4 regions of the Brucella pituitosa genome follow, and region 1 is predicted to be linked to each of the others. Evidence: predicted binding sites of a transcription regulator. Region 1 holds the regulator's gene; each other region holds the start of a gene.

Region 1 (7,921 bases):
AGCCAAGACGAACCAGATAGTTGCGCAGAGCTTCCGGCAGATAACCCATCGCGCGATAGGCATCAACGCCAAGTGCGCCGTGGCGCTTGGAGAGCTTTGCACCATCCGCGCCGTGAATGAGCGGAATATGCGACATCTGGGGGACGTCCCAGCCCATTGCATCGTAAATCACGGTCTGACGCGCGGCGTTGGTCAGGTGATCATCGCCGCGGATAATGTGGGTGACGCCCATATCATGATCATCGACGACGACGGCGTGCATATAGGTTGGCGTACCGTCGGAGCGAAGGATGATGAAATCATCCAGATCCTTGTTCGGGAAGCGAACATCACCCTGAACGGCATCGCGAACAAGGGTTTCGCCTTCCTGCGGTGCTTTGATTCGGATGACCGGCTTCACACCTTCCGGTGCTTCGGATGGATCACGGTCGCGCCAGCGACCATCATAACGTGGTGGACGGCCTTCGGCACGTGCCTTTTCGCGCATATCTTCGAGTTCGGCTGGCGTGGCATAGCAATAATAAGCCTTGCCCTTGGCGACCAGTTCTTCTGCTACTTCGCGATGGCGTGGCGCGCGTTCGAACTGGGAGATGGCATCGCCGTCCCAATCAAGACCAAGCCATGTAAGGCCATCAAGGATAGCCGCCGTTGCAGCATCCGTGGAGCGCTCGCGGTCTGTATCTTCGATGCGCAGCAGCATCTTGCCGCCACTATGCTTGGCATAAAGCCAATTGAACAGGGCGGTCCGGGCTCCGCCAATATGTAGGAAACCCGTGGGCGAAGGGGCAAAACGGGTTACGACCGGTTTCGACATGACAGCTCCACTATAACAGGCCTCGTTGGGCTGCAGCGGACGCGCAGTGCGAGGCGGAATTTTGAATATGTAGCGCCCGATTGTACTCAGTCTACGGGCGGCAAGGATTCTCGATGCGGGAACCCTCTCGATTTTGGCTGGCGTTCATGTACCATAGGCAGCACAGCGCGCAAGGGCTTGAAGGTTCTTTCGCGCTAATCCGGTATTCTTCTTTAGATTAGCGGGGGACACTTTTGCAGTCAGGCGGGGGCATGACGGGCACAAGCGAAACGCGGGAGATCAATGAACGGGCGTTCGTCAAAGACATGCCCGGCGGTCTTGCACGTTCCTTACTACCCGAACCATGGCCGCCTTATAAACCAACAGAAGATCCGCCGCCAGTACTGCCACTAAAACAACGAACAGCATCCGAGCGGCTGAAGGAACTGGCGTCTGTTGTCCGGCAGAGTTTTGCTGCAGCCATGACGCGGGAAATCGGCAGAGGAATGCTTTTCCTGCTGTTTCCTATCTTTATGGGTATCGGGGCAATTATCTATTTCACAGTGTCGGTCGAACCTGCATGGCTGCAACTTACTTCGGTTCTTGGGGTATCCGTCTTTATTCGTCTTCTGTCTCGTGGGCATTTCCTGCCGTCACAGCTATTGACGCTCGTGATAGCACTCCAGCTGGGAATGATTGCGGGAAAGATCGAAACGGAGCGACGTGGAACCCAGATGCTTGGCTCTGAAGTGGCAACCCGCGTTACGGGTCGGGTTGTCGCTCTCGAATATCGGGATAATGGTAGCTGGCGCGTCACGCTCGACCTTATTGAAACGCAGAGGCCCAAGCTTCGTTTTGCCCCACAGCGCATCCGGATTACTGCGCGTGATATTCCGGCGCAAACGACGATTGGGAGTGGCCTGAACGGTTTTGCACGTCTGCGTGTGGCATCAGGCCCGGTACGACCGGGAAACTACGATTTTGGCTTTCACGCTTATTTTGGCGGTATCGGTGCAAATGGCTTTTTTCTGGGGACGCCGAAGAGTGTGGAAGTGCCCGGGCCGAGCGACATAGTTGCCAAAATTTCCGGCTCTATCGCCCAGTTACGCGTACATGTTTCCGAGCGGATTGCAGAGGTGCTGTCCGGTGAAGACGGCAGCGTTGCGGCCGCACTGATCGCAGGTGAGCGGGCAGGGATCAGTGAAGAGACCAATGAACATCTGCGCAAGGCTGGGCTCGCGCATATCTTGTCGATTTCAGGCCTGCATATGGTGTTGGCAGCCGGGGTGGTCATGATGTCGTTGCGGTCGTTGTTTGCCCTGTTTCCGGCATTCAGCGCACGATATTCGGTTAAGAAATATGCAGCTTTTCTTTCGTTGCTCAGTTGTACGTTCTATCTTGCTATGTCTGGGGCCGATGTGGCGGCACAGCGCAGCTACGTGATGATTGCCGTAATGCTTTGCGCGCTTCTGGCTGACAGAGCGGCGATCAGCATGCGTAATCTGGCGATTTCAGCAATTGCGATGATCGCAATCTCCCCGCACGAGATATTGGGCCCAAGCTTCCAAATGTCGTTCTCGGCGACAGCAGGGCTGATCGCGGCTTTCGCCTGGTGGAGTGAAAGAAAAGCCATAAGACAGTCAGGCGCAGAGAATCGCCAAGCCTCATCGCGTGGGCCTTTGTCAAAAATATTTATGCCAGCAATAGCCACGGCTGCGACGTCCATTGTAGCAGGGGTGGCCAGCGGGATTTTTGCGGCTTATCATTTCAACAACACCGCCCCTTTGGGCCTTGTCGGCAATGTGCTGGCCTTGCCGGTCATTTCGATACTGGTAATGCCATTCGCAGTTTTGAGCCTGTTGTTGATGCCGCTGCAACTTGATTGGTTGCCATTGCAAGTCATGGGATTTGGCGTTTTGCTCGTGCGACACATTGCTGAGTTTGTTGCCAGCCTTTCACCCGACGGTAATCCCGGTGTCATGCCGGTCGCAACGCTCATCCTCTGGACGGTAGCTCTTGTCGTTGCGGTTACGTTCACAACGCGACTGCGGTTAATGGCGCTTCCATTTATTGTGATGGGTCTGATCGCTTTCATACGGATGCCGATGCCGGATATCCTTATCAGCGAAGATGCCAAGTTTGTGGCCGTGCGACTATCTGATGGCAATTTCGCGGTTAACCGCAACAGGCCACCGCAGTTCACAGCGCAGAACTGGCAGACGGCCTATCTGGTTGAAGCCTTTGTTCCTCCGCACATAGTGAAGAAACAATCGGTTGCCGCTGATGAGCGTGCTTTTCTCTGCGAAGATGGGCTCTGTACCATTCCTCTCAGGGATGGTCGAATGCTGGCCTATACTGCGCAGGAAGATATGCGCGAGATTGCCTGTAATGTAGGCGATATTGTTGTTCTTGCTATTGCCGGAAAAAAACTAAGCTGTGAGCGGTCAGGCTCGCTCGTCGTTGACAGGCAGGAACTGGCCCTAAAAGGAACTCTTGAAATAAGGTTAGGGCAAAAACTAAGCGCAGACAAAATGGTTCAGGCAAAGTCTCCGGAGCGAGAGCCGGTCAGCGAGCGCGAGACTTATCGTTTCGCGCCTGCAATGCCTCGCAATATCGAAGACTATGCGGACAAACTGGACTTTTCCGTCGATGCGCCCACACGCCCCTGGCATCTCTATCGCCTCTACTCACGAGCAGCGCGCGGTCTGCCCGATCGGGAATACAAGAAGAAAGCCGGAACAGAAAATGCGACAGGCTCTGATCTCTCGCAATGATTTAGAGCGCCGATCTGATTGGATCAGATCGGCGCTCTAAATATTTTTTTAAAGCGCATCTTTGTCCGAAAACCGTTTCACACTTTTCGGGATGCGCTCTAATAGCGCCGGATCAAACCGATCAGCTTGCCCTGAACACGAACTCGGTCAGGACCGAATATCCGCGTCTCATAGGCTGGATTTGCAGCTTCGAGCGCAATGGAAGCGCCTTTGCGGCGGAAACGTTTCAGTGTCGCTTCTTCGTCATCCACCAGAGCAACGATGATTTCACCTGGATTGGCTGTGTCGCCGCGCTTGATGATGACAGTATCACCATCGAAAATTCCGGCTTCGATCATCGAATCGCCCTTGACCTCAAGCGCGTAGTGTTCGCCTGCGCCAATCATTTCTGGCGGAAGGCTGAGCGAATGGGTCTGATTCTGGATCGCCGAGATTGGTACACCAGCAGCGATACGTCCCATCACAGGGATGGACACCATGGTCGATACATCGTCATTCGCAGTCGCCGGAGCTGGGCGAATAGGCGTAGGGGCAGGTGGCGCCTTGCCGAGACTGCCTTCGATAACGCTTGGCGCAAATTTCTTTTGCGAATTCAGTCCGGGAGCAATGGAATCCGGCAAACGGAGCACTTCCAGTGCGCGGGCGCGATTTGGAAGCCTGCGGATGAAGCCGCGTTCTTCCAGCGCTGTGATGAGCCGATGAATGCCCGATTTCGAGGCTAAATCAAGAGCCTCTTTCATCTCGTCGAAAGACGGAGGAATGCCCGTCTCTTTCAGACGTTCATGAATGAACAGCAGAAGCTCGTGCTGTTTACGGGTCAACATGCGCTACACCCTCCAGACCAGAATCAAATAAAAACAAAACCAGAACGAACACTATATGTTCCAGTCTTGTTCTGCAATGGTTTTAAAATGATTAACGGACTGGCGGAATTGGATGCGTTCGTTACAGCATCAATATTATGCAGGCGTCACCGGTCAATGAAGCGGGTGCGTTTTCATCTCTGACCAGCAGCGCATCGGATCGAACCAAGGCGGAAAGCATTGATGAATCCTGGATAGGAAAAGGCGTTGCGATCAATGTTCCGTCAGCATCCTGTTCGACTGTTGCCCGAACAAAATCGCGCCGGTGATCATTCGCATTCATTGCCTGACCAAGCTTTGCGGGACGAATATCTGCAGTCAGATCCGTGCCGGATAGTTTGGCTACCAATGGGCGTAGAAATACGAGGCTGCAAACAAGGCTGGAAACGGGGTTGCCTGGCAGGCCGATGACGTGGACCGTTTTGCCTGAAATGCTCTTGCGACCATACATCAACGGTTTACCGGGACGCATGGCGATTTTCCAGAAATCGAGATCGACACCGCAGTTCTTCAACGCGCCATGCACGTAATCACGATCACCAACGGACGCGCCGCCGATAGTGACGAGAATATCGATGCCATCGTCGAGCACCTGGCTGATCGCTGATTCGATCTTTGTCGGATCGTCAACGATAATGCCCATGTCTTCGGGCTTGCCACCTGCGCGGCGCACAATTTCAGCTATTCCCAAACTATTGGAGGCTACAATCTGATCAGGACCGGGGAGTGCTCCGGGCGGGACGAGTTCATCGCCAGTGGCGAGAATGGCAATTCGGGGCTGCCTGAAAACGGAAATCATTGCATTGCCGCTGGCAGCGGCAAGAGACAGTGCCGGGGCGTCAAGTTCCCGCCCAACTGGAAGAACGGTGTCACCGGGTGCAAAGTCGAGACCCGCGCGGCGGATGTGACGGCCTTTATCAAGCCCATGTTGGACTGTCAGCTTGTCACCGGAACGTTCGGTGTCTTCCTGAATGACGATGCAGTCAGCGCCGACCGGTATGGGTGCGCCTGTGAAGATGCGCACGGCTTCGCCTTCGTTGAGCTGGCCATCAAATCGCTTACCCGCTGCCGATTCGCCGATCACTGTAAGCTCAATCGGATATTCGATGTTCTGAGGCGCGATGAGCGCATAGCCGTCCATGGCCGAACAATCGAATGGTGGTTGGCGTAGTTTTGCTATGACCTGCTCAGCAACAACGCGGCCGCCTGCGGAAGCAAGTGCAACCTGCTCAAAATCATGCGGCTCGGCGGTGCTCAGGATGCGGGCAAGGGCTTCATCGACCGGGAGAAGGGACATATGGTTTCCTCTCGTCTGGATATCAGGCTTTCCAGTCACCTGACTTGCCGCCGCTTTTTGCCGAAACGCGGATGTCGGTGATCTCCATATGGCGATCGACAGCCTTCGCCATGTCATAAATGGTCAGGCAGGTGACGGATACGGCAGTCAGTGCTTCCATTTCTACGCCGGTACGGCCTTTAAGCTTTGCCGTGGCACGAACACGCAAACCGGGAAGCATCTGATCAGGCTCGATATCGACCGACACTCTGGTCAGCATCAGCGGGTGGCAAAGCGGGATAAGATCAGCCGTTTTCTTCGCAGCCATGATACCAGCGAGACGCGCGGCACCGATAACGTCACCCTTGGTTGCATTGCCTTCCAGAATGAGCGCCAGCGTTTCGGGCTGCATCCTGACAGCACCTTCAGCTGTGGCCTGACGCTCGGTTTCAGCCTTGTCGCCGACATCGACCATGTGGGCAGCGCCGGTCTGGTCGATATGGGTGAGCTTGGCCGCCATATCTCAGGCCTTGCCGGTCAGAAGTTCGCGGGTTGCAGACGCAACATCTTCTTTGCGCATCAGGCTTTCGCCGATGAGGAATGTGCCGATATTCGACTTTTCGAGACGCAGACAATCATCATGGGTGAAGATGCCGCTTTCGCCGACCAGCAGACGATCCGAAGGCACCATCTTTGCGAGCCGCTCGGAAACCGCAAGGTCGACTTCAAATGTACGCAGGTTGCGATTGTTGACGCCGACGAGACGCGACGAAAGCTTGAGTGCGCGTTCCGTTTCCTCTTCATCATGGACTTCAATCAATGTATCCATGCCGAGCTCGAAAGCGGTTTCTTCAAGCGCCTTGGCAAGATCGTCATCAACACTTGCAAGAATGATAAGAATGCAGTCTGCACCCCAACTGCGCGCTTCATAGACCTGATAGGTATCGAACAGGAAATCCTTGCGTAGCGCGGGCAATGAGCATGCATTGCGTGCAGCTGTCAGAAATTCCGGTGCACCCTGAAAAGATGGCGTATCGGTCAGTACGGAAAGGCAGGCAGCACCGCCATCTTCATAGGCCTTGGCCAGTACCGGTGGATTGAAATCCGGGCGAATAAGCCCCTTCGATGGACTTGCCTTTTTAATCTCGGCGATAAGCGCAAACTTGTTGGCAGCGCGCTTGGCTTCCAGTGCTTTGAGGAAACCGCGCGTCGCAGGCTGATCCTTGGCTTGTGCCTTTACTTCTTCCAGTGGAAGGCGAGCCTTGGCAGCAGCGATCTCTTCAAGCTTATAGGCTTCGATTTTCCGCAGAATGTCGGTGGACATGGTTTGATCCTCTCCGTCAGAGCGGTTTATCGTTGGACACGGCGATAACTTTTTGCAGGACTGCAAGTGCTGAACCGCTGTCGATGGATCGCGCAGCGAGAGCGATACCGTCCTTCAGGTCTTTTGCCTTACCTGAAATGACAAGTGCTGCGGCAGAATTCAACAAAACGATATCGCGATAGGCGTTTTGATCGCCTTCGAGAACGCCATGCAGAGCTCTGGCGTTTACTTCGGCTTCGCCACCTTTAAGTTCCGACATATCGACACGGCGCAAGCCCACATCTTCAGGCTCAATCTCGAATGTGCGAATCGTACCGTTTTCAAGCGCTGCGATTTTCGTGGTGCCTGCTGTGGTCATCTCATCGAGACCATCGCCATAGACAACCCATGCAGTTTCAGAACCAAGTTCTTTGAGAACCTGCGCCAAAGGCTCGACCCATTCCGCCGAGAACACGCCAACCAGCTGACGCTTGACACTCGCTGGGTTCGACAATGGACCAAGCAGATTGAAAATCGTGCGAGTTCCAAGTTCGACACGCGATGGGCCGACATGACGCATCGCCGAATGGTGAGTCGGTGCGAACATGAAGCCAAGACCGGCTTCGTTGATGCTGCGGCCAATCGTGTCTGCGTCGGCTTCGATGTTGACCCCAAGGGCTGCGAGCGCATCGGCAGCACCCGAACGCGAGGAGAGGGCGCGATTGCCGTGCTTGGCAACAGGCACGCCTGCACCTGCGACGACAAAAGCCGAACAGCTCGATACATTGTAGGAACCAGACTGGTCGCCGCCAGTACCAACGATATCAACAGCGTTGGTCGGCGCGGAAACCGGCAGCATACGCGACCGCATGGAGGCAACTGCGCCGGCAATTTCCGGCACTGTTTCACCGC
Region 2 (7,921 bases), on a different replicon from region 1:
TACGCTCAACATGGCCGGTCTGCCGGGCATTGCTGTTCCTGCGGGTCTTAACGATCAGGGCCTGCCGCTTGGCTTGCAGCTGATTGGTCGTCCGTTTGAGGAAGAAACCTTGTTCCAGGCAGCCAGTGCGATCGAGCAGGCAGCCGGACGCTTTACCCCGAAGAAATGGTGGTAGAATCTGAAGTTCTCATTCGCCGGGCAGAAATGTCCGGCGAGTTTGTTTTTATGGCTGAACTAGCCGTTCGTGCATGGCAAACTGCGGCGCGAGACATTGAGCTGACGGATGAAAGTCGGTCTGTGCTTAAAGCGAAATTCCTGCGTGATCTGAACGAGAATGCAGATGGCGTTCTGGTAGCATCGCTAGACGGTGAGATTTGCGGTTGGGGCGCACGCGTCCCGCGTTCCAATTATATTTCCGATCTCTGGGTTAATCCCGCCCATCATGGCCAGGGATTGGGTGGCGCATTGCTTGGCGCGCTGATGGCACAGATTGTTCTCGATGGTTTTGCGGAAGCCGAAATCGGCACTCATGCCGATAATTTTCCAGCAATCGGGCTTTATGAAAAAGCAGGGTTCAGGACCTATCACCGCAGCGAAGAATGGTCCGAGAGCTTTGGCTGCAATGTCGATAAAGTCAGAATGCAGGTAAAGCTCTAAAGCATGTCGCCCAAAAGTGGGAACCGGTTTTGGGATAAAGACATGCTTGAAAACAATGACTTAAAGCGTGTCACATGGATATGATAAAATGCGACACGCTCTAAGCGGGCATTGCCATTTCAAGACGCGCTCCTATCCTCTTCTATAGCAACTATTTTCAGGAGGAGGGGCACATGTGGATCATGCTTACGGATGTCAGTGGCGAACGGGTTGCGGTGAATTTCAACCACGTTCTTTCCTATAACGCATATGGGATGGGAACCCGCATCGTAACGTTGAGCACGGACCTCACGTTTTTTGTTAAAGAATCCACCGAAGAGATTGAGAGCAGGCTTGGGATTGATGTGAAAAGTTGATCTTTTTACAGAGAAACGGCAGCTCATCGTTGATGAGTTGCCGTCTGTATTTTCACGTATTGCTCCGATTGAACCCGATCAGATGTCGAGCTCTTCCACGAAGGCCGCACGATCCTGAATGAAGCGGAAGCGGGCTTCCGGCTTTGTGCCCATCAGATCATCGACCGTGTTGCGCGTCTCATCAATATAGTCTTCATCGACGTGTACCCGCAGAAGCGTGCGTTTCTTGGGATCCATGGTCGTTTCTTTGAGCTGCTCAGCGCGCATCTCGCCAAGACCTTTGAAGCGACCGATTTCAATCTTGCCGCGTCCGGTGAACAGCGTGCGAAGCAATTCGTCCTTATGCGCATCATCGCGCGCATAAGCGACTTTACCGCCTTGGCTCAAACGATAAAGCGGCGGTACGGCGAGATAGAGATGGCCGTTACGAATGAGGTCCGGCATCTCCTGATAGAAGAATGTAATCAGAAGCGATGCGATATGTGCGCCATCCACGTCAGCATCGGTCATGACGATGACGCGATCATAGCGAAGGTCATCTTCGCGATAATTCTTGCGCGTACCGCTACCAAGTGCCTGCACGAGATCGGCAATCTGCTGGTTTGCGGTCAGCTTTTCGCGGCCTGCACTCGCTACGTTCAGAATTTTGCCGCGCAGTGGCAGGATCGCCTGATTGGAGCGATTGCGCGCCTGTTTCGCCGAACCACCGGCCGAGTCACCCTCGACGATGAATAGTTCGGCACCAGCCGCCGCGTTCTGCGTACAGTCGGCAAGCTTGCCGGGAAGGCGCAGCTTGCGCGTAGCACTTTTGCGGACAGTTTCCTTTTCCTGACGACGGCGCAGGCGCTCTTCCGCACGATCGACAACCCAGTCGAGCAAGCGTGAAGCTTCCTGTGGCGAAGCTGTAAGCCAGTGGTCAAACGGATCGCGGATGACATTTTCCACGATACGCTGCGCCTCAACAGTCGCAAGCTTGTCTTTGGTCTGTCCGACGAATTCAGGTTCGCGAATGAAAACCGACATCATGGCAGCCGCTGAAATCATCACGTCATCGGTGGTGATGATTGAAGCGCGTTTGTTGTTGGTCAACTCTGCATAGGCTTTCAGGCCACGGGTCAAAGCAATGCGTAAGCCTGCTTCGTGCGTGCCGCCATCGCCGGTCGGGATCGTATTACAGTAGGAGTTGACGAAGCCGTCGCCGCCATACCACGATACAGCCCATTCAACTGCACCATGCCCGCCTTGTTTTTCAGTGCGGCCTGCAAAAATCTCGCGCGTAACCTGATGTTCTTTACCCAGCGACGCAGAAAGATAATCTTTCAGGCCACCTGGGAAATGGAATACGGCCTTTTCGGGCGTTTCTTTTTTCGGGTCGAGAAGAGCCGGGTCGCAGCTCCAGCGGATTTCCACGCCGCCAAACAGATAGGCTTTCGACCGCGCCATGCGATAAAGCCGGTGCGGATCGAAATGGGCGCTTTTGCCAAAAATATCCGGGTCTGGATGGAAGCGGACACGCGTGCCGCGACGGTTATGCACCTCGCCTGCATCTTCCAGACCACCCTGCGGAATGCCACGCGAAAAACGCTGGCGATAGAGGCGGCGATTGCGTGCGACTTCGACTTCCAGAACATCGGAAAGGGCGTTGACCACCGAAACACCCACGCCATGCAGACCGCCGGAGGTTTCATAGGCTTTGCCGTCAAACTTGCCGCCCGCATGTAGCTTTGTCATGATGACTTCAAGCGTGGATTTTCCCGGAACCTGCGGGTGCTCATCCACCGGAATACCGCGACCATTGTCGCTAACAGTCAGGAAACCTTCTGCATCGAGACTGACTTCAATGAAGTTGGCGTGGCCTGCAACCGCTTCGTCCATCGAGTTATCGATGACTTCAGCAAAAAGGTGATGCAGAGCCTTTTCGTCCGTGCCGCCAATATACATGCCGGGGCGCAAACGGACCGGCTCCAAGCCTTCAAGGACACGAATGGATGACGCGTTATAATCATCGCTTCCCGACGAGACGGGTGGTGCCTTGGTAGCAACAGGCGCAGGTTTTGAGGCAGATGGCAACGGTGTCGCTGCCGGCTGCGCAACAGGTCGAGGGGCGGGAGCCTTTTCAGACTGTCGCTCCTGCACCCGTTCGCGGGCATTGTTGACTACTCTGGAAAAGAGATCGTTATCGTCCATCTTTGTCCGAAAAGCTTTCTGTCTGAATCTACGAGGGCAGCGTCATGCACGCTTAAGCCGAAAATAGTCTGTCTGCGAATCATATAGATGATGCCACGGGAATTCACGAAAGGCGACTAAAGTTCGCCTTACGTTCTGCTTTTGCCGGGCTTTATCAAAGGGTTTTATTCGTCCGCAACGGGATTTGCACCAGAAACATGGCGAAAGTCAAACCGCACGCTTTTCTGAGGCTGATTAAGATGGAAACGAAGAGTCCATTCGCGTAAGCGCAATGCGTGGTGAGAAAATTGCGAGTGGTGAAATGCAGGGCAGTGCGACAGTTGGCGTAGAAGCGCATGTAAAGGGCATGGCAATCATGGTGCTCTCGGTGTTGCTGCTGCCGCTTATGGATGCCATCGGCAAGTGGCTTGCCATGATGGATAATATGCCGCCTGCAACAGTCACCTTTATGCGATTTTTCATCCAGTCCGTGCTGATGTTTCTGGTGTTGATTATCATGGGCGGCTTCACAGCTTTGCGCACGACGCATCTTACCGGCAATCTGGTTCGCGGTGCCCTGATGGGGTTTGGTGGCACATGCTTTTTCACGGCGGTCAAATATATGCCCCTGGCCGATGCCATGGCGGTGTTCTTCGCCGAACCACTGATCCTGACGCTGCTTTCTGCTGTGTTTCTGAAAGAAAAGGTTGGCTGGCGCCGTTTTAGTGCCGTCGGCATCGGGCTGATCGGTACGATGATCGTCATCCAGCCGAGCTTTGAGATTTTCGGGGCGGTATCACTGCTGCCCTTGGCGACCGCTGTCACCTTTGCAATCTATCTGATCCTGAATCGCAAATATGGCGCTAAGGAAAGCCCTGTCGTCATGCAACTCTATGCAGGCATCGGCGGTGCTTTTCTTGCAGGTCTGGCTATGGTGCTTGGCACGGCGATCGGCGTCGAGGATCTGACTTTCGCGCTGCCGCACAGCCCGCAACCATGGTTGTTGTTGCTTCTGCTTGGCACGATTGGCACCGTCAGTCATCTGCTGGTCGTGCAGGCGTTCAAGCTTGCGCCCGCATCGATGCTTGCGCCATTCCAGTATCTTGAAATCGTCAATGCAGTGCTGGTCGGACTGATTGTCTTCGGTGATTTTCCAACGCCGTCGAAATGGTTCGGCATCTTTATCATCGTCGGATCGGGCTTCTATGTCTTCATGCGTGAGAGGCGCGTGAAGTCCGTCTAGATCATTTCCGGATTAAGTTGAATCATCAGAAATGCTCTAATTTCCCTTTGTCTGACGAGGGCCGAAAACGCTTTCGAAGGCCTTGCCGAGTGCGACATCCACGTCGCCCATCGTCACTGGAAGCCCCAGATCGACCAGACTGGTAACGCCATATTCGGCGATGCCACAAGGAACGATGCCGCCGAAATGTTCGAGTTCCGGCTCGACATTGATTGCAATGCCGTGGAAACTGACCCAGCGACGCAGCCGAATGCCGATAGCCGCGATCTTGTCTTCGCACATGCCGCCATTGGCAAGTGGCGGCTTTTCAGGGCGCACAACCCATACGCCAACGCGATCTGCGCGTCGTTCACCCCTGATGTTGAATTGCGCAAGCGTCTCGACGATCCATTGTTCAAGCGCCGTTACAAACGCGCGCACATCTTCACGGCGTCGTTTGAGGTCGAGCATGATATAAGCCACGCGCTGGCCGGGACCATGATAGGTGTATTCGCCGCCACGCCCGGTGTTAAAGACCGGAAAACGATCAGGTGTCAGCAGATCTTCTGCATGGGCACTCGTGCCAGCCGTATAAAGCGAAGGGTGCTCAACGAGCCAGACAAGCTCATTTGCCGTACCTTCGCGAATGGCCTGAACGCGCGCTTCCATGAAGGCAAGCGCCTCTTCATAATCGGTCAATCCCTCAGCAATCAGCCATTCAACTGCCGGAGCATCCGCAGTCAGAGGCAGGAAATGCGTTCCACCGGATGCTGTATCGCGCGTGGAGGATAATGGTTCGTCCGTGCGGGCGGTGAAATGGGGGGAGGAGCTATCGTTCATGATAGCAGCATATGGCGCTTTTTCTGCGCCTCTGCCAGATGGCAAAATGCCTCTGTGCATTGCCGTCGAGCAAACTCAGGCGATCAATTGACCTGATTTCATCTTGTGGTCGAACCCAGGAAACACGTCGGAGGTGATCGGTGCCAGAACATTGATTTTCAGACCTGAAGCGGCGAAATCAATATCGCATCGTGCTTTCAGTTCTTCCGCCAACACAAGGCGTAACAAGCGCTGGCCGAAACCACGGTGTGACGGGCGCGTGACAGACGGTCCGTTTGTTTCTATCCAGCGCATCTGGAATTTCTTTTGACCCTGATCATCGACGACGTCCCAGTTGAAATCGATGCTGCCGTGTTCATTGGATAGAGCGCCATATTTGACGGCGTTGGTCGCAAGCTCATATAGCCCCAGTGAAAGTGACACTGTCACGCGGTCACTCACGAACAACGAAGGGCCGCTCATGCGGATGCGGTTGCCGAATGTTCTGTTGAACGGAGCCAGCGCCATATTGGATATTTGCGTGATGGTCGCGCCGCCCCAGTCTTCCTGAAGCAACATATCATGTGCTTGGGCGAGCGCATGCAGACGCTCGTTGAAGAGCTGACTTGCCTGCTCAGAATTGCTGGCATTGCGCAATGTCTGGTTAGCAATGGATTGCACCATCGCCATCGAATTCTTGAAGCGATGAGAAATCTCGCGGGTTACGAGGGCTTTGTCGGCTTCGGTTTGCTTGCGTTCAGTGACATCCAACATTACGCCAAGCAATGTCGGGTTTTCACCGAGCAGAGCTTTTGCGCGTGTTTCCACCCATATGGTTTCGCCGGCTCTGTTTACGATCCGATATTCCATGGAATAGGGTTCGCCGGTCGCGAAGGCCTCTTCAGTTTGCTGCAGCACTGCCATTCTGTCTTCCAGCACCACCATGTCGATGATCTGGTCAAAATGGATATGTTCGCTTTCCTCGAACCCAAAAATGCGACGGCATTCAGCTGAACCCGTGACGTTGCCGGTCTTCATATCACGGGTCCAATAGCCGATATTGGCAACATCTACGATGTAATCGAGGTGGTTCTGACGGCGTTTGGTTTCGTTGGATAACGAGTCTCGCTCTTGTTGAAGTTCGACAAGCCGTTTGAGCTCAAGCGTGACATCAAGCTGAGTTGAGACAAAATGCTGAAGCGCGCCATCAGGGCCTTTGACTGGTGAAATATGCAGTCTGTTCCAGAAAGCCTCGCCAGATTTCTTGTAGTTCAATATGTCGACATCGATGGATGTTTCCGCCGTCAAAGCGGCTCGGATTTTCGCCACATGCTCGGGAGACGTTCCCACGCCTTGCAGAAACCTGCAATTTTTCCCGATGATTTCATCTGGCAGATAGCCTGTCAGTTGCAGGAAGGCCTTGTTCGCATAGACGATTGGGTTGTCCAACAAGCGTGGATCGGTGATCAGCATCGGCGTCGGCGTATGTTCCACCGCAGCCAGAAATGGATTGGCCTCTTTTGACATCAAGTCCGAGGCGAAATTGCTGGCCGATTCTAATTCAGTTGACACGACACCCCCAACGCACACACGCCGTTACAACTCATTTTAGAAGGTTGTAAAGTTAGCTGATAATGGCAGCAATTGCGAATAAAATCACATTTATTCCTGCTGGGTAGAGTTTGACGTTTGAATCCCGACCAATGCAAATGCTATTTCATACGTCAGGTTCGAAAAATGCACTCGCTATCATGACACCGGATCGGCACCAGGCTGGTTTTGCATTAATTATGTTTGCGCTGAGCTCAGGCCCATCACTTGCCAGATATATAGGGTGCTATATATTCTTGGCTGTCATTCAGCACACGTTCATCTAACATCGACCATGATGTGTGCAGTTGAACTGGAGAACAAGATGATTAACACCTTGAAAAAAATGATGGTTGGCTTAATCGGCGCAACTTTTATGATCGGTGCGATGGCGCCAGTTTCTGCTGCTCCGGTCTTGCTCACTGCTCAGGTGGCTGGCAGCGATAACGTCGTTCCGGTTCGGAATGACCGTTGGGATCGCCGTGGTCACGGCAATTGGAATGGTCATCGTCCGGGTCGTCCAGGTTGGAATGGCCATCGCCCAGGTCGTCCGGGCTGGAACGGCAATCATCGCCCGCGCCCAGGTTATTGGAACGGTCATCGCGGCTATAACCACTATCGCAATGGCTACCGTCGTCACAATGATGGCTGGTGGTATCCACTGGCAGCCTTCGGCGCTGGTGCAATTATCGGCGGTGCGATTGCACAGCCTGCGCCTCAGCCGGTTTATCGTTATAGCAACAACCACGTTCAGTGGTGCTATAACCGCTACAAGTCCTACCGTGCTTCGGACAATACGTTCCAGCCTTACAACGGTCCGCGTCAGCAGTGCTATTCGCCTTACCGTTGATAAATTAAGCTTTCGGAAAACAGCCGCCTCAAAAGGGCGGCTGTTTTTTGTTTGGAGGTAATTCGTAGATGCTCCAAATATTTGTTTTAACGCTCATCTTTGTCCGAAAACCGTTTCACACTTTTCGGGATGCGCTCTAACCGCCGCGCTGGTCGTATCCTTCAACGTCTTCGCCGGTCATCTTATGATGCAGATACTGCTTGAGCCGACTGATCTGATCTTCGCTCCAGCCATCGACATCTGCGACTTCAATCCATGCAT
Region 3 (7,921 bases), 590 kb from region 1:
TTTTGGTCCACACTATACTCAGGCAAGCCCGGTCTTAGTGTACTGACCTGCAATGCGATAACGCCAGAGATAGGCTGGAATTATTGCATCCACGGCTTCAGGCGTGATGCCCATGCCCTGAAGTGTGCGGCCTTCTTTGGCAGCCTGTTCCGAGACGACATTGTCGTATTTGAGCAATGTCACCTGATCATTGGTGAGCAGTGGGTTTGGCAAAAGGCCGAGAACCGAGGCCTGAATACGTGCAACCCACCAAGGCATCGAGACGATGAGGCGCTTGCGGGCGATGACGCCAAGCATATCCTTCATCCAATGCTTGAATGGCTGCACGTCCGGACCGCCCAGTTCATAAACGGCACCTGGCTGCAGCTTGCCATCGACTGCGCGGGCTGCGGCTTCCGCGACGTCGCCGACATAGACCGGCTGAAGTCTGGTTTCTCCACCACCGATGACCGGCAGGAACGGCGAGAAGCGCGCCAGATTGGCAAAGCGGTTGAAGAAGCGGTCTTCATGGCCGAAAATGATCGACGGACGCAGAATAACCGTATCCGGCAGAACCGAGAGAATAGCCTTTTCACCCTCACCCTTCGTGCGGGCATAGGCTGATGGCGAATTGACATCGGCTGCGAGCGAGGAGAGATGCGTCATCGGGACGCCAGCAGCTTTTGCGGCCTCGGCAATGTTCTTGGCACCCAGCACCTGAACGCTGTTGAAACGCTGCTTGCCGCTTTCCGAAAGGATGCCGACGAGATTGATGACATGATCAGCGCCTATGATAGCGCGCTCGACCGACCAGCGATGGCGGACATTGGCCTGAACCATCTGGATCTGGCCAACATTGCCAAGTGGTGCCATGTAATAAGCAACTTCCGGCTTGCGCACGGCAACGCGTACACGATAGCCGCGCTTGGTGAGGCTTGCTACAACCGCGCGCCCGACAAAGCCAGAGCCGCCGAAAACGGTGACCAGTTTTGGCCTGTTGTGGACTTCGTTCGGTTCGGTCTTCATCCTAAACTCCTGCATGAAAGCCTGATTATACCGCCAGATGTTATGATTGCGGCATGCTTTTATCGCGGTGATTTATCGCCTTTTGGCAACAACGCAAAGGGGACTTGTTGTCACGATGTCGAAACTGATCGCTTTTCCAGCATTAAACGCGCAATACCGCTTTGAGATTTCGCGGCTTACTGGTAAATCGCGCGCATGAGCACACCACTTGACCATATTCGCAATTTTTCGATCGTCGCCCATATCGACCACGGCAAATCGACGCTGGCCGACCGCCTCATTCAATTGACGGGCGGGCTGGACACGCGTGAGATGAAGGACCAGGTCCTCGACTCGATGGATATCGAGCGCGAGCGCGGCATTACCATCAAAGCCCAGACCGTTCGTCTTACCTATAAGGCGAAGAACGGCGAGGACTACGTGCTGAACCTCATCGACACCCCCGGACATGTCGACTTCGCCTATGAAGTCTCGCGTTCGCTGGCTGCGTGCGAAGGCTCGCTCCTGGTGGTGGATGCCTCACAGGGTGTTGAAGCGCAGACGCTGGCCAATGTTTATCAGGCCATCGACAATAATCACGACATCGTGGTGGTGCTGAACAAGGTTGATCTTCCGGCAGCCGAACCGGAGCGGGTTCAAAGCCAGATCGAAGAAGTGATCGGCATTGACGCCAGTAAAGCCGTGATGATCTCTGCCAAAACTGGTCTTGGCATTCCTGATGTGCTTGAAGCTATCGTCGAGCAGCTGCCGCCGCCGAAAGAAGGCGACCGCAATGCGCCGCTGAAGGCCATGCTGGTCGATAGCTGGTATGACAGTTACTTGGGCGTTATCGTTCTGGTGCGCGTCATCGATGGTGTGCTCAAAAAAGGCCAGACCATCCGCATGATGGGAACCGGTGCGAAATATCCGGTTGAACGCACCGGCGTTTTCACGCCGAAAATGGTTCAGGTCGAAGACCTTGGTCCGGGCGAACTCGGATTCATTACGGCTTCCATTAAAGAAGTCGCTGATACTCGCGTCGGTGATACCATCACCGAAGATCGCCGTCCGACAGAAAAGGCTCTGTCAGGCTTCAAGCCTGCGCAGCCGGTCGTGTTCTGTGGATTGTTCCCGGTTGATGCCGCCGACTTTGAAGACCTGCGCTCTGCCATGGGCAAGCTGCGTCTCAACGATGCGTCGTTCTCCTTTGAAATGGAAACCTCTGCGGCACTCGGTTTCGGCTTCCGCTGTGGCTTCCTTGGGCTTCTGCATCTTGAAATCATTCAGGAACGCCTTGAGCGTGAGTTCGATCTCGACCTGATCACGACAGCTCCTTCGGTTGTCTATCGCCTGAACATGCAGGATGGCTCGCAGAAAGAGCTGCATAACCCGGCCGATATGCCGGATGTGGTGAAGATCGAGGCGATTGAAGAGCCGTGGATTCGCGCCACCATCATGACGCCAGATGATTATCTTGGCACGATCATGAAGCTCTGTCAGGAGCGTCGCGGTCTCCAGATCGATTTGACCTATGTCGGCCCGCGCGCCATGATCACCTATGACCTGCCGCTCAATGAAGTTGTGTTCGATTTCTATGATCGTCTGAAGTCGATTTCCAAGGGCTACGCATCGTTCGACTACAATCTTTCAGATTACCGCGAAGGTGATCTGGTCAAGATGTCGATCTTGGTCAACGAAGAGCCCGTCGATGCACTGTCGATGCTGGTTCACCGTTCGGCTGCAGAAAAGCGCGGTCGCGTGCTTTGCGAAAAGCTCAAAGAGCTGATCCCGCAGCACATGTTCAAGATCCCGATTCAGGCAGCTATTGGCGGCCGCATCGTGGCGCGCGAAACTATTTCGGCACTGCGCAAGGACGTGACAGCCAAGTGCTACGGCGGCGATATCTCGCGTAAGCGCAAACTTCTGGACAAACAGAAGGAAGGCAAGAAGCGCATGCGCCAGTTCGGCAAGGTGGAAATCCCGCAAGAGGCCTTCATTCAGGCACTCAAGATGGGTGATGATTAATATTGCCTGCCGGAAGCGGCAGGCAAAACTAATTAATGCATAAATGGTGGTGTTGGGCGATCGTCTCGGTCGTATGATTTCCCATCGCCGCTTTCGTTAATATCAGCGATTACCTTATCAATTTTATTGACTAGTAGAGTTCCAAGTTCTTCTATTTTACTGGAGGGCTGGCCTAACCTAATTAGGCGCTTTGATCGCAAACAAAGAATAGCGAGATCGTCGGGCTCATTCGCTGGATATAATTGGGGAAAGAGAGATAGAGTTGCTCTTACAATATGATCATTCAGCACCGGTTTTTTAGTATTCCAGATATGAACAGCAGTCACGTGATCATTATTAATTAGGCTAAAATTTGGCTTGAATGTTATTTTAAAGAGCGTTTTGGGACTGCTGTAAATTACATTATTTGCCAGTCCAAATTTGCTGGTGTTTTCTTTTTTCCATTTGATGAAAGTCTGAAGGCCAGTACGCGCCGAATCTCGCTCAGCTTCTTTTTTTATATTTTTTAAGCTCTCAATGACCTCTATAGGATCACTGTTATTCAGAGCTAATTCTGTGCATAGCCTCCGAACGCTTCCATGAAAGTCATACCCACCTTCGCGTGGGGTCAAACGTTCTCGAACTGCACTCTTCTGAGGCTTTTCGTTTAAGTGTAAGATTCTTAGAAACGCAGAAATTCCAAAATTGGGCATGGCAGCTCCGTTTAAGGTTAACTATAAAAATATAGGAGAAAGTTTTACTTATTAAAGAGTAATATTTGAGATTATTTTGAAGTACTTTAGTAAACTCTAATGTAATTTAGACCCATTGCTGAAAAACTAAGGAGGCTGCTACATTGCTTGATCGCCCTCGCATTTCCATCACCTACTGCACGCAATGTAACTGGATGCTGCGGGCGGCATGGCTGACGCAGGAGTTGCTGCAGACATTTGGGCAGGATTTGGCGGAAGTGGCGCTGCGGCCTGGTACAGGCGGGGTGTTTGAAATTCGCGTTCATATGCCCGATGGCAACGAAGAGCTTATCTGGGAACGCAAGCGCGACGGTGGTTTTCCAGAAGCCAAGGTATTGAAGCAACGCGTGCGCGATCTGGTCTGGCCTGATCGCGATCTTGGTCACTCTGACAGGACGTCAAAACCTGAATAAGACAAAGCCCGCAACTTGCGGGCTTCTTTGTTTTGGTAGCTTTTAATCCTCATCCACCACGCGCAGGTGCATTTGGGTGGGGGCGCCTTCTGGCTGGCGGGCTGGGCGCTGAGACTCTTCTGTAGGTGCGGGGCCGAACTCAAGCGCTTCGATCTTCGCACCGCGCTTGGTGACCTTATTGGAAGACACCAGAATGTCGTCAATATCCTTGTTGGCCTGCACGAAATGGGTTTGCAGCTTGCGCACACGCTCATCAAGGCGGCCCACATCTTCCATCAGGCGGATCACTTCACCCTGAATGACATGTGCCTGTTCGCGCATACGGGCATCTTTCAAGATCGCCTGAATAACCTGAATGGACAGCATCAGGAGCGATGGCGAGACTATGACGATCCGCGCCCGGTGCGCGCGCTGGATCAGTGCTTCATAATGCTCATGAATATCGGCAAAAATGGATTCCGATGGCACGAACAGGAAAGCCGTGTCCTGTGTTTCGCCGGTAATCAGATATTTGTCGGAAACGTCCTTGATATGCACTTCCATATCGCGGCGGAACTGCGCAACGGCTGTTTTGCGCGCTTCCGGCGCTTCAGTTTCGCGCATGGAGTTCCATGCTTCAAGCGGGAATTTCGCATCGATAACCAGTGAAGGCGCGTTGTTTGGCATTTTAACAAGGCAATCGGGGCGCGTGCCGTTGGAGAGTGTAGCCTGAAATTCGTAAGCGCCCTGCGGCAGACCATCGGCAATGATCGCTTCCATGCGCGACTGGCCGAAGGCACCGCGCGTCTGCTTGTTGGCAAGGATCGCCTGCAACTGCACGACCTGACCTGCAAGCGACTGGATGTTGTTTTGCGCCGTGTCGATGACCGCAAGGCGCTCCTGCAACTTTGCAAGATTTTCATGGGTCGAACGGGTCTGCTCGGTCATCGTCTGGCCGATGCGATGCGTCATGCCGTCGAGCCGTTCACGGATCGACTGATTAAGTTCTGCCTGCCGCGAACCAAACACTTCGGCCATGGTCTGCATGCGGCCCTGCATCTCGGACTGTGCTTTCAGAATCTCGGCCATGCGATATTCGGCGTCCCGCGCACGATCTTCTGCCTGCGCTTCGGCCACCGCTCGAAGACGGGCTGAGCGCGCTGCCGCAATGAGGAAAATGGCGAGGCAAAGGACCAGCACGACAATGCCCGCAAGGAGGATATCTCCCAGCGTGAGAGAGGTGGCACCAAGCTGCAGGAGCGGCTCATTCAACAGATTCTGATTTTCCATTTATCCAGCTTAGCTGATTCGTATTGCAATGATGAGATCAAAACGGGAACATTTTACAAGTTACAATTGACGATTCTTTTGCGAGCGATTACGTGAAACTCATGTCTATAAAACCGCTTATTATTCTTCCTGATCCCGTTCTTCGTGAACTGTCCAAGCCCGTCGAGCGCTTTGATGATCAATTGCGCAAATTTGCCGGCGACATGTTCGACACGATGTATGATGCGCCGGGCATTGGTCTTGCCGCCATTCAGGTGGGCGAACCCTTGCGCATGCTGGTCATCGACCTTGCCAAGGAAGATGAGGCGAAGGCTCCGCATGTCTTCATCAATCCCGAGATTGTTGCCTCGTCTGACGAGCGCAGCGTCTATGAAGAAGGCTGTCTTTCGATCCCGGATTATTATGCGGAAGTGGAGCGGCCTGCGACCATCAAGGTCAATTATTTCGATGCGGACGGCAAGCCGCAATCGATGGATGCCGATGGGCTGATGGCAACCTGTTTGCAGCATGAAATCGACCATCTCAATGGCGTGCTGTTCATTGATCATATCTCCAAGCTGAAACGCGATATGGTCATCAAGAAGTTCAAGAAGCTCGCCAGCCAGCGTGCGTCAAACAGGGCTTTGTGATGCGGATCGTCTTTATGGGGACGCCGGATTTCTCCGTGCCAATCCTCACAGCCATCATCGGACAGGGCTATGAAGTTGTTGCGGTTTATTCGCAGCCGCCGCGCCCGGCAGGTCGTCGCGGACTGGAATTGACCAAGTCGCCGGTGCACGAAAAAGCTGAGGAGTTCGGCATTCCTGTTTTCACACCGAAAAGCCTGAAAAGCGCGGAAGAGCAGAACGTCTTTGCAAGCCTCGAAGCGGATGTGGCAATCGTGGTGGCCTATGGCCTGCTGCTGCCACAGGCCATTCTCGATGCGCCGCGCCTTGGATGTTACAACGGTCATGCGTCGCTTCTTCCGCGCTGGCGTGGTGCGGCTCCTATTCAGCGCGCGATTATGTCTGGTGATACAGAAACCGGCATGATGATCATGAAAATGGATGCAGGGCTTGATACGGGTCCTGTCGCCATGGCCGAAAAAGTTGCAATTACGCCGGACATGACAGCAGGCGAGCTGCATGATCGTCTCAGCATGATCGGCGCCGATCTGATGGTGCGTGCACTCGGTGCGCTTGAGCGTGAAAGTCTCACACTTCAGCCGCAGGCCGAAGAGGGCGTGACCTATGCCGCCAAGATCGACAAGGCCGAGGCGCGTATCGACTGGTCGAAGCCTGCGAAAGACGTTCACAATACGATCCGCGGCATCTCGCCATTTCCAGGCGCCTGGTGCGAGATGGAAATCAACGGTGTCGTTGAACGTGTCAAACTTCAGCGCTCCACATTGGGCGAGGGAAGCGGCGCTCCGGGAACTGTGCCGGGAACTATACTTGATGATCGCCTGACGATTGCGTGCGGAGAGGCTGCTGTGCGGCTCGTAACGCTACAACGTTCAGGCGGAAAGCCTTTGCCTGCGCAGGAATTTCTGCGCGGTGCGACAGTGACGAAGGTTCTCTGAGCGGTGCCTCGTTATAAAATCACTGTCGAATATGACGGCACGCCCTATGTCGGCTGGCAGCGGCAGGAAAACGGTCATGCAGTTCAGAACGCCATCGAACAGGCGTTCAAGAAATTCTGCGGTGAAGATCTGACATTGAGTGCGGCAGGCCGCACCGATGCAGGCGTTCATGCGAGCGCGCAGGTCATTCATGTCGATCTGACAAAGGATTGGGGTGCTGCGAAAGTGCGTGATGCGCTTAATGCGCATCTGGTGATGGCCGATGAACGCATCAGCATTCTCAATGTCGAAAAGACAACGGATGCTTTTGATGCGCGTTTCTCGGCGCGTGCCCGCCACTATCTTTATCGCATTCACAATCGCCGTGCGCCGCTGGCCATAGATTATCAGCGTGTGTGGTGGGTGCAGAAGCGCCTTGATCATGAAGCGATGCATGAAGCTGCAAAGCGGCTTCTGGGTGAACATGACTTTACGACATTTCGCGCAACGCAATGTCAGGCAAAAAGCCCGGTCAAGACACTCGACAGGCTCGATATCACACGCAATGGCGACTATGTCGAAATGCGCGTTTCTGCCCGCTCGTTCCTGCATAATCAGGTGCGATCCTTTGCAGGAAGCCTGATGGAAGTGGGCGTTGGCCGCTGGACGGCAGATGATTTACAGGCTGCTTTGGAAGCCAGAGACCGCAAAGCTTGCGGTCAGGTCGCCCCGCCTTATGGTCTTTATCTGATTGGCGTTGATTACGCGTTTCCGTTTTAAAAAGTCTGCGCGCTAAGCCCTATACCAAAAAGCTGTTGCAGGAACACTGTAATGAACAGTGAACCAAAAAAAACGCAGGCAAAGAACGGTGCGACATAGGCGTGCGGGCGTTGCAGCACGATGAATGTGAGCCGATAGCTCAATATGACCGATACAGCGAACAGCACGATCGCAAACAG
Region 4 (7,921 bases), 570 kb from region 1:
GCCGAAACAAAGCCCAACACCACGGCAAACGCTGTTGCACCGCCCGTTAGGACGGGATTGCGTACAATGAAATCGCCAGCGAAAATCGCCAGCGCGGAAGCCGAGCTGAAAAAGAATTTGAGCAGGCGGCGGCCGAGACTATGCTGTTTTGCGGGTTTGCGCATCGATCCGCTCTGGGCCTTGTTCCCGGTCTTCGTCTTTCTGCCACTCATTATTCCGTTCTCCCTGGTGACGGTGCATGTCAATCACCGTGCCAAGCTGCTGTTGATCTTCTGCTCCCAAAAAATCCTGTTCGAACAGTTTTTGCGGACCCGCCACTGGCAAGTGAACGGTTACGACCGTTCCTTCGCCCACACAGCTTTTAATTTGCATTGTGCCCTGGTGCAGTTCCACCAAGCCCTTGACCACTGACAGGCCAAGACCAGTCCCCTCTTGCGCGCGTGTATAGTTATTGTCGGCCCGCACGAAAGGCGATCCAATGCGCTGCATGTCTTCTGGCTCGATACCAATACCAGTATCGGAAACGATAATTTCGAGCTGAGGCCGGCCATCGACCATCACGCGCGCCGCATCGATAGTGACGCAACCGCCCGATTCCGTGAACTTTACCGCATTGGCTGTGAGGTTGAGCAAAATCTGCTGCACTGCGCGACGGTCGGCCACCACTTCTCCCGCAGTCGCATTCACACGATGGCAAAGCGCAAGGCCCTTCTTTTCAGCTTGCGGGAGCATGACTGCGGCACACATTTCAGCCGCGTCGCGGAAAATGAAACTCTGTGGTTCAATGCGATAAGTGCCAGTTTCAAGCCGCGAATTATCAAGCACTGAGTTCACCAGCTCCAGCAGATAATGGCCCGACTTATGAATAAGACCTGCATATTCGCGCTGCTTTTCATTCTGCAGCTGGCATCCCATTTCATGCGACAGCATATCTGAAAAGCCGATGATCGAGTTTAACGGCGTGCGCAGTTCATGGCTCACAGTTGCAAGCAGACGACCTTTGCCGATACGCTCGGCTTCAAGCTGCGCCTTCAGCGCATTAATTTCTTCGATGAGCTTCTGTTCACCCTCAAGCGAGCGCCCAACAAGTGTGATGACGCCATTGACGGCAAGACCTTCCATGCGGAAAGCGAGGAAAACTGGATTGCCATTTTCAAGCGTACGCAGGCGGATATTTGCCGGACGTGCAGAAGGACCCGAACGCAAGTCTGCAAGAAGCGATAAATATTCTACCCGATCAGCGACATGAACGCGGTCAATCAATGCAATGCCTTCACACATCTTAGGCTCTACGCCAAGAAGTGCTGCCGACTGTGTATCAATCTCGGTGATGACACCCTCAAAATCCATTGAGAGCTGAACATCGCCCTTTGCAACCACGGGCTTTTGCTGTGCGAGCGGTTTCGATGCAACAGCACTTTTAATTGTGAAGCTACGAGCAACGAGGCTTGCCACGTAAAGCATCAAGACGATCAGCGACGCCAATGATCCACCAGCAACTGAAGTACCGCTTGTCAGTGCAAAAGCGCTCAAAACCAAGCCTGCAAGCGCCACACCTGCAAACGTTGCCAAGGGCTTGCGGCTTACGAACCAGACCTCAAGAGGCAAGGCTGCAGCCATCACCCAAAGAGCGATAGTGCTGGTGCTCGCAAATATACCAATCGTGGCAAGACCCGCGCCATAGATCGCGAAATTTGATGTTCCAAGAGCAGTGGCGCTCAAGCCCATCAGGCTCAAAGCACAGAAAATCATCGCAGCGCCGGCGAAACTGGCACCGAGCACAGCAAGTGCTGCAAAATCTGTCGTAACACCAGAAGCGAGCACGGCGGCAAACAGGAGAACCGGAACGAGCATGAACGAGCCAACAACCCGAATCGCAGATGCATCCGACTGCTCGGTCCAGCGCTGGCAAAAACGTTCGTGAAAACGCGCAAGCACCTGCACCTTCGTGCCTACGGTCTGTGCTACGTTTAAAAGAATGGCGTTCAACTTGCCTTACCCACTCAATACTCGTGCGGCTTATCCATCAGGGATCTGCCTGTTGACGCTAGAATTGCAGGTGAGGCTTTAAAGAAACGATAAAGCGAGAGCATCTTGAACGTCTCTATGCAGAATCTGACAGATCGGAGCCCGAGTTTTTCCGCTATGGTAAACAGATGGTGGATATCGACACGCTGGAGGCTCTCTCGCGCCTATGACAACCGCTCCTGACAGGCTCTAACCACTTGGTTACGGAATCTTTTCAAATTGAGAGGACAATGATCCCACCAATCCCGGCCAACAAACCCCGAGCGTAATGATCCGTTTTCTCATCAAATCCGCAATCTGGCTGTCGCTGGCATTCATGGTAATGCCGCACTTCTTTCCTGCGGACGAAAAAACAACGCCTCAAAAGGCTTCGGTTCAGGCCAAAGGCGAGCCCGACTCCGTTGATCAGCTATTGGCCAATGGCAAAACAGCGTTGGAAATCGGCAAGCTCTGTGTAAACAACCCTTCGTTCTGTGAGAACGGAACATCATTTCTTTCCAGCGCCGCAAGTGGAATGCTCGAACGTAGCGGCGGCATACTCGAATATCTGAGCGACCGTTTCGGCACAAAACAGCAATCATCTGATCCAGTTGTGCCCATTGTCGCGAAACAAGAGCTGCCAGCCGAGCCGACATCAAGCTCGTCACACATTGTTCCGATTCCCACACCGCGCTCAGTGGCACTGCGTACGCTTAAAGCGGTTCCAGCTAAGATTGAATCGTCGGAACCGCTCTAACTATTATTCCTAAGCATTATCGAACCAGCGCAATTCCTACAAAGAACTAACGGTTTTCCGTGACGTTTGCGGCTTTTGTCACTATATAGGCCGCATATACCAAATGGATTTCGGGCAAGTATCATGACTACCACCATCGACAGCATCATCTCCGACTTCGAATTTCTCGACGATTGGGAAGACCGCTATCGTTATGTGATTGATCTCGGCAAGGAATTACCAGCCTATCCAGACGATGCCCGCGATGCTGCTCACAAAGTGCAGGGCTGTGTCAGCCAAGTGTGGCTCAAGACCATTCCGCATGAAGGTGATGATCCGGTTATTGAATTTCTGGGCGATTCTGATGCGCATATTGTGCGCGGTCTGGTTGCAATCGTGCTCGCCTTCTATTCAGGTCGTAAGGCTTCAGAAATCGTATCGTCTGATCCGGAGGAAGTGCTCAAAAAGCTTGGACTTGATGAGCATCTCACACCGCAGCGCTCCAACGGTTTGCGTTCCATGGTCGCGCGTATTCGCCGTGATGCCGAAGCGCTCAAAGTTTCAGCCTAACAAGCGTTCAACCGACAGTGCTGCGGACAGCAATTGCCTGTCGGTTCCATGGCGTGCCGTCATCATCAGACCGACCGGTAACCCCGTAACAGGCAGCGGCAGCGTTATGCTGCAAAGATCAAATTGATTGGCAATTTGCGTATTTCGCAACAATAGGCTCTCAACGCGGTCATATTCGGCAGAATTGTCGCTGACCGATGCAATTGTTGGCGCAACAATCGGCGTTGTCGGCGTCACAAAAAAATCAATGCCAGTTAGCCGTTGTTCCATTTCATATGCGAGCCGTGTTCTCGTCTGCATCAATGCTGCGAAGTCCTCATCCGAGACGCCCAACCGCTTTGCAAGCGTATGCTTTACCCTGTCATCGACATTCGCGTCTGGATCTTTGAGCCATGTTTCGGCATGAATACGACTGGCTGCGATACCTACAATCGAACCAATGCGCGTCGCATCGCGCAGTTGAAGAATGAGATCATCCAGTTCCAGCTCAACGACCCGCAGGCCTGCTGCGGTCAGAACCGAAATTGCCGAGTTGAATGCAGCAGTTACCTCTGGTTCCAACTCCGACAAAAGCAGGCCTTTTGGCAATCCCACAGTCAGTCCACCTAACGATGCTGCCTCTGGCAGAATCGGCGCTTCACCCGCCATCACAGCATCCGCGAGAATGCAGTCGGCGACCGTTTTGGCCAAAGGTCCGATTGAATCAAGAGCGGGCGTCAGCGGAAAAGCGCCATCCAGCGGAATGCGACGGGCGGTTGGTTTAAAGCCTACCAAGCCATTCAGAGCCGCAGGGATGCGAATGGAGCCGCCCGTATCGGAGCCGATTGCTATCTCGCTGGTACCTTCAGCCGCAGAAACCGCAGCGCCCGAGGAGGAACCACCGGGAACCCGGCTTGAATCAATCGCATTACCCGGCACGCCGTAATGCGGGTTTAATCCGACCGCAGTAAAAGCAAACTCTGTCATATGGGTTTTGCCAACAATGACTGCACCGGCGTCTTTCAGCCTCTGAACGACGACTGCGTCGTTATTCGCATGCAAAGCCGATTTGCGAATGACGGAACCCGCTAATGTCGGCTCCCCTCTCACATCGAACAAATCCTTGATCGAAACAATTCGTCCGTCGAGCGGGCCGAGCGAGCGCCCTTCTTTCAGGCGTCTGTCTGATGCATCAGCCTCAGCACGTGCTCCATCTGCATAGACCGTGCCGAACACCTGTTCGTCACCTGCACGCGCCTCCAGCTTTGACAGAACTCGTTCCAGATTTTGCTGACTGCTTTGCATTTTTACCCCCGGTATTTGACGTCTTCTTATTCAAACTTCTGGATAGGTCAATGCAGTCAATCCGCGCAGCTTATCCAAAAACCGTTGCACACTTTTCGGGATACGCTCTAATTCAGCTCTGATTTGGGTGAGCAGTTGGTCGATAGTCGGTCGCACCCCAATGCAAAACCTCAGGAGATCGCCGTTCTTGTGCCTGTGGACTGTAATGCCTGTGCAGCATGGCGAGACCTGTCTTAAGCAGCATTTTTCCTGACCGCACCGGCCACTGACGTTCCCGCTCTACGGTCTCAAGCCCTTTCAGAAAACAACACACATCGATCAGGACACCGCTCAACTCCGGTCCGACTGCTTCCAGCGCTCGCTCAACCCGCATCCGACTTGCAAGCGCAATATCCGTGAGTTCGGCCATTCCGCCTGGGCCCGACCGCGATGAGTTACGGATGCCGACATCCCATCGCGCGGAAATTGACGGCATCATGGAGCCGCGTGTAAAATCAGCGCGCAATCGCTCGCCTGCACGAAATTCATCGTCAGAAATAAAACTCTCGCCATCGCCATTGCGCAGACGATAAAGCTTGGCCAGAGGAGATTCAGACGGATTGATTTCGATCCTTTCCCCATGCTCAAATTCGACCGTTTCCGTCTTCCGTGCAGTTTTTATGTTTTTACTCGCAGTCTTACGTGCAGCCCCAGAGATCACTATCCGCTGCCCGTCGCAGAGCAAAATGCCGCGTTTCTGCATCGCCTCGAGTTCTACACGCGTTGCAGCGATTGTTCCCTGCTCTCCCACAAGCAAGACGTGCGTTTCACGTACAGAATCCTGAACATCACATCCACCGTGCTTAAGAAAGCGCAGGATTCTGGCTTCCGAAGTCGAAAACACATCGCTCATGCTGCCATCCTCCAAGCAGAGAATCCCAGACCGACCATCTTTTCCAGCTTGGAAACTATGGCATCGTAATCTTCGTCATCACGCCTGTCCTCCACCAGATGGCAGGCATACATGACCGTAGTGCGATCCCGGGCAAACCCGACCGCGACTTCGCTCATCACCATTCCGAACGACGTGTGTGCAAGGTACATCCCCAACTGCCTGACTTGCGCCACCTCCCTTCTGCATCGCAAGGGCGAGCGCAGTTCTGCACCGCTAACAGCAAAATATGCGGACAACAGATCAATCAGAGCGTCACAGAGTTCCACGCTTTTTTCCTGACGCCTTCGCCCCAACGCACGACCAGAATTATCGATCTTGAGTGCTCGTCCGTGTCGCGTTGCGATCACTTTTAAAACCTCAAGAGCCTCAGCCCGGGTATGGATGATATCTGTTAGTTCCAAAGACATTCATCTTTCCTCACCGTAATAGGAATATCTTCTTATAGTGAGAAAATTGCAAGCGTGGATAAGTTTTTTACAACGTGAAGCGGGGCATATATCCACTGCAATCATATTAAATAGGAATCTTATCCAACAACATCGAACATGAGCGATCCTCTCACAGAACGCGCAACAAACTGACGAGGATCAAAATGAGGGCAATTGCACTGAAAGAAGCGAGCATAAATTTTCTGGCTGCGAGAAAAGAAGAGCGAATATGCGCGATGCAGCGCGTGGCACTGCAAATGATCGCCGGGATTGATATGGATAAGTTATTAAACGCACCGGAAGCAGAGCGGATACAGGCGCAGACAAAGCTCGGTCGGCTGATCGAACGCGAACGTCTGAAAGGCGTCAACAGTCACTGGAGTTATGATCTCAACCGCCATATCGCCTTAAAACAGGCATTCGACCGCCTCGGCGGGAGGAATATACGCCGAATGCCCACAAAAAATGAACAAGCATAAAATAATGGCCCGGAACGCATGTAGAAAATCCATGCTTTCCGGGCCAAAATCAGAGCGCCGATCTGATTGAATCAGATTCGATTACGCGTCCTTAGGCTTGCGGCCCAAGCCCATCTTCTTTGCAAGACGCGAACGTGCTGCTGCATAGTTAGGAGCAACCATTGGATAGTTAGGATCAAGATCCCACTTTTCACGGTACTGTTCAGGGGTCATGCTGTAGTGGGTCATCAGGTGACGCTTAAGCGACTTGAACTTCTTACCGTCTTCCAGACAGATGATATAATCGTCAGTAACTGACTTCTTAGGATTGACTGCTGGCTTCGGCTTTTCAACAACGACCGGAGCTTCTTCACGCTCAACGTGACGCTTGAAAGCAGAATGCACTTCCGAAATCAGGAGAGGTAGTTCGCTCGCACGAATGGAGTTGTTTCCGACATAGGCAGCAACAACATCAGCAGTAAGGCTGAGAAGCAATTCTGCGCTCTCGTCGAAGATTTCAGGGTTTTCCATTGTTTTTCCTTTTTTTGTCTTTGCTTTAGCTCAAGCAGACTGCAGCTCTCAGAACCGATTGCCGTCTACGCGAAATTCTTATGCCCTGCCCAACTCATTCGGCGATGCAAGTATCAATGAATAGTGCCATTTGCAATAGAATTGTCAAACCACATTACATTAACAGAATTGAATTCTTCTTGGATGTGCAAATACAGTGTACTTAAACACAAAACGTGAAGCGCTATTCAAACTAGCCAAACGCATTCGGCGCTGTTGTCAGCTCTGTCATTTATTCTCGAGTATAGGGGGATGAGCATCTCTTTTCCGCCGCTTCCTTAATTTGTAGCTCACACATAAGCAATAGTTTTTTTCTGCCAAGTCTATTTACCACCGCCACTGCAAACACAATTTATTGATTGCGACATTGAATAGGGAGTCGGGCAGCAAAAAGGCATAATTAAAATATATTTCATTCAGATCAGCTCGCATTTGGCTTATCCACCAACTATATAATCGCTACGAACCATAGAGCACATGCCGGCATTCAGATGCACAAGCAATTTAGTAGTGTATTGAAGAGTTTATGCCTAATTTGCACTGTGCGTCTGTCCAATCCACATGGCTTCGCACAAGAGAGGAGATATAAATGTCTAACTCTGCCGATAAATCCCGCACATTGAAGGTTATAAAGACTGATGCGGAATGGCGCGAGCAACTTACGCCGATCCAGTACCAGATCACCCGTCAGCATGGCACTGAACGTGCATTCTCCAGCCCCAACTTCGACAGTTCCCTGCATGGTATTTATCGCTGCGTTTGCTGTGATCGCCCGTTGTATAAATCGGAAGCAAAATACGAATCCGGGACCGGATGGCCAAGCTTCTATCAACCAATCGAACCGGATGCCGTGGCTGCCTTTGAAGATCATTCCTATGGCATGACCCGCACCGAAATTCGCTGTTCCGACTGCGATGCACATCTGGGGCATGTT

The links. Region 1 encodes LexA, which represses DNA repair genes until DNA is damaged. Its sites were predicted from a motif close to TGTTCNNNNTGTGTTCNG; they were not measured.
Region 2: parE (DNA topoisomerase IV subunit B) is a predicted target of LexA. The motif match lies at 3,321-3,338, and genes of this name have one in related genera.
Region 3: def (peptide deformylase) is a predicted target of LexA. The motif match lies at 5,456-5,473, and genes of this name have one in related genera.
Region 4: ACSME1_RS10070 (cytoplasmic protein) is a predicted target of LexA. The motif match lies at 6,093-6,110, and genes of this name have one in related genera.

The regions. Positions count from the first base shown of each region.
Region 1 is NZ_OZ264092.1:314,168-322,088, reverse strand. Features, by position in the region: gene gltX (glutamate--tRNA ligase) at 1-814, opposite strand, end outside; gene ACSME1_RS01505 (ComEC/Rec2 family competence protein) at 1,066-3,567, shown strand; gene lexA (transcriptional repressor LexA) at 3,666-4,391, opposite strand; gene ACSME1_RS01495 (molybdopterin molybdotransferase MoeA) at 4,513-5,727, opposite strand; gene moaC (cyclic pyranopterin monophosphate synthase MoaC) at 5,750-6,226, opposite strand; gene trpC (indole-3-glycerol phosphate synthase TrpC) at 6,230-7,030, opposite strand; gene trpD (anthranilate phosphoribosyltransferase) at 7,047-7,921, opposite strand, start outside.
Region 2 is NZ_OZ264093.1:1,016,103-1,024,023, forward strand. Features, by position in the region: gene gatA (Asp-tRNA(Asn)/Glu-tRNA(Gln) amidotransferase subunit GatA) at 1-175, shown strand, start outside; gene ACSME1_RS15905 (GNAT family N-acetyltransferase) at 166-657, shown strand; gene ACSME1_RS15910 (hypothetical protein) at 831-1,013, shown strand; gene parE (DNA topoisomerase IV subunit B) at 1,092-3,200, opposite strand; gene ACSME1_RS15920 (DMT family transporter) at 3,502-4,422, shown strand; gene lipB (lipoyl(octanoyl) transferase LipB) at 4,459-5,286, opposite strand; gene ACSME1_RS15930 (HWE histidine kinase domain-containing protein) at 5,317-6,747, opposite strand; gene ACSME1_RS15935 (BA14K family protein) at 7,136-7,660, shown strand; gene ACSME1_RS15940 (alpha/beta hydrolase) at 7,797-7,921, opposite strand, start outside.
Region 3 is NZ_OZ264092.1:900,836-908,756, reverse strand. Features, by position in the region: gene ACSME1_RS04365 (complex I NDUFA9 subunit family protein) at 19-1,005, opposite strand; gene lepA (translation elongation factor 4) at 1,201-3,009, shown strand; gene ACSME1_RS04355 (hypothetical protein) at 3,042-3,701, opposite strand; gene ACSME1_RS04350 (SelT/SelW/SelH family protein) at 3,896-4,153, shown strand; gene ACSME1_RS04345 (DNA recombination protein RmuC) at 4,196-5,422, opposite strand; gene def (peptide deformylase) at 5,524-6,051, shown strand; gene fmt (methionyl-tRNA formyltransferase) at 6,051-6,983, shown strand; gene truA (tRNA pseudouridine(38-40) synthase TruA) at 6,987-7,742, shown strand; gene ACSME1_RS04325 (hypothetical protein) at 7,739-7,921, opposite strand, start outside.
Region 4 is NZ_OZ264092.1:2,092,739-2,100,659, reverse strand. Features, by position in the region: gene ACSME1_RS10105 (peptidoglycan-binding domain-containing protein) at 1-164, opposite strand, end outside; gene ACSME1_RS10100 (sensor histidine kinase) at 139-1,989, opposite strand; gene ACSME1_RS10095 (hypothetical protein) at 2,297-2,764, shown strand; gene ACSME1_RS10090 (SufE family protein) at 2,888-3,313, shown strand; gene ACSME1_RS10085 (amidase) at 3,305-4,597, opposite strand; gene ACSME1_RS10080 (DUF6456 domain-containing protein) at 4,710-5,489, opposite strand; gene ACSME1_RS10075 (helix-turn-helix domain-containing protein) at 5,486-5,932, opposite strand; gene ACSME1_RS10070 (cytoplasmic protein) at 6,124-6,438, shown strand; gene ACSME1_RS10065 (MucR family transcriptional regulator) at 6,520-6,948, opposite strand; gene msrB (peptide-methionine (R)-S-oxide reductase MsrB) at 7,577-7,921, shown strand, end outside.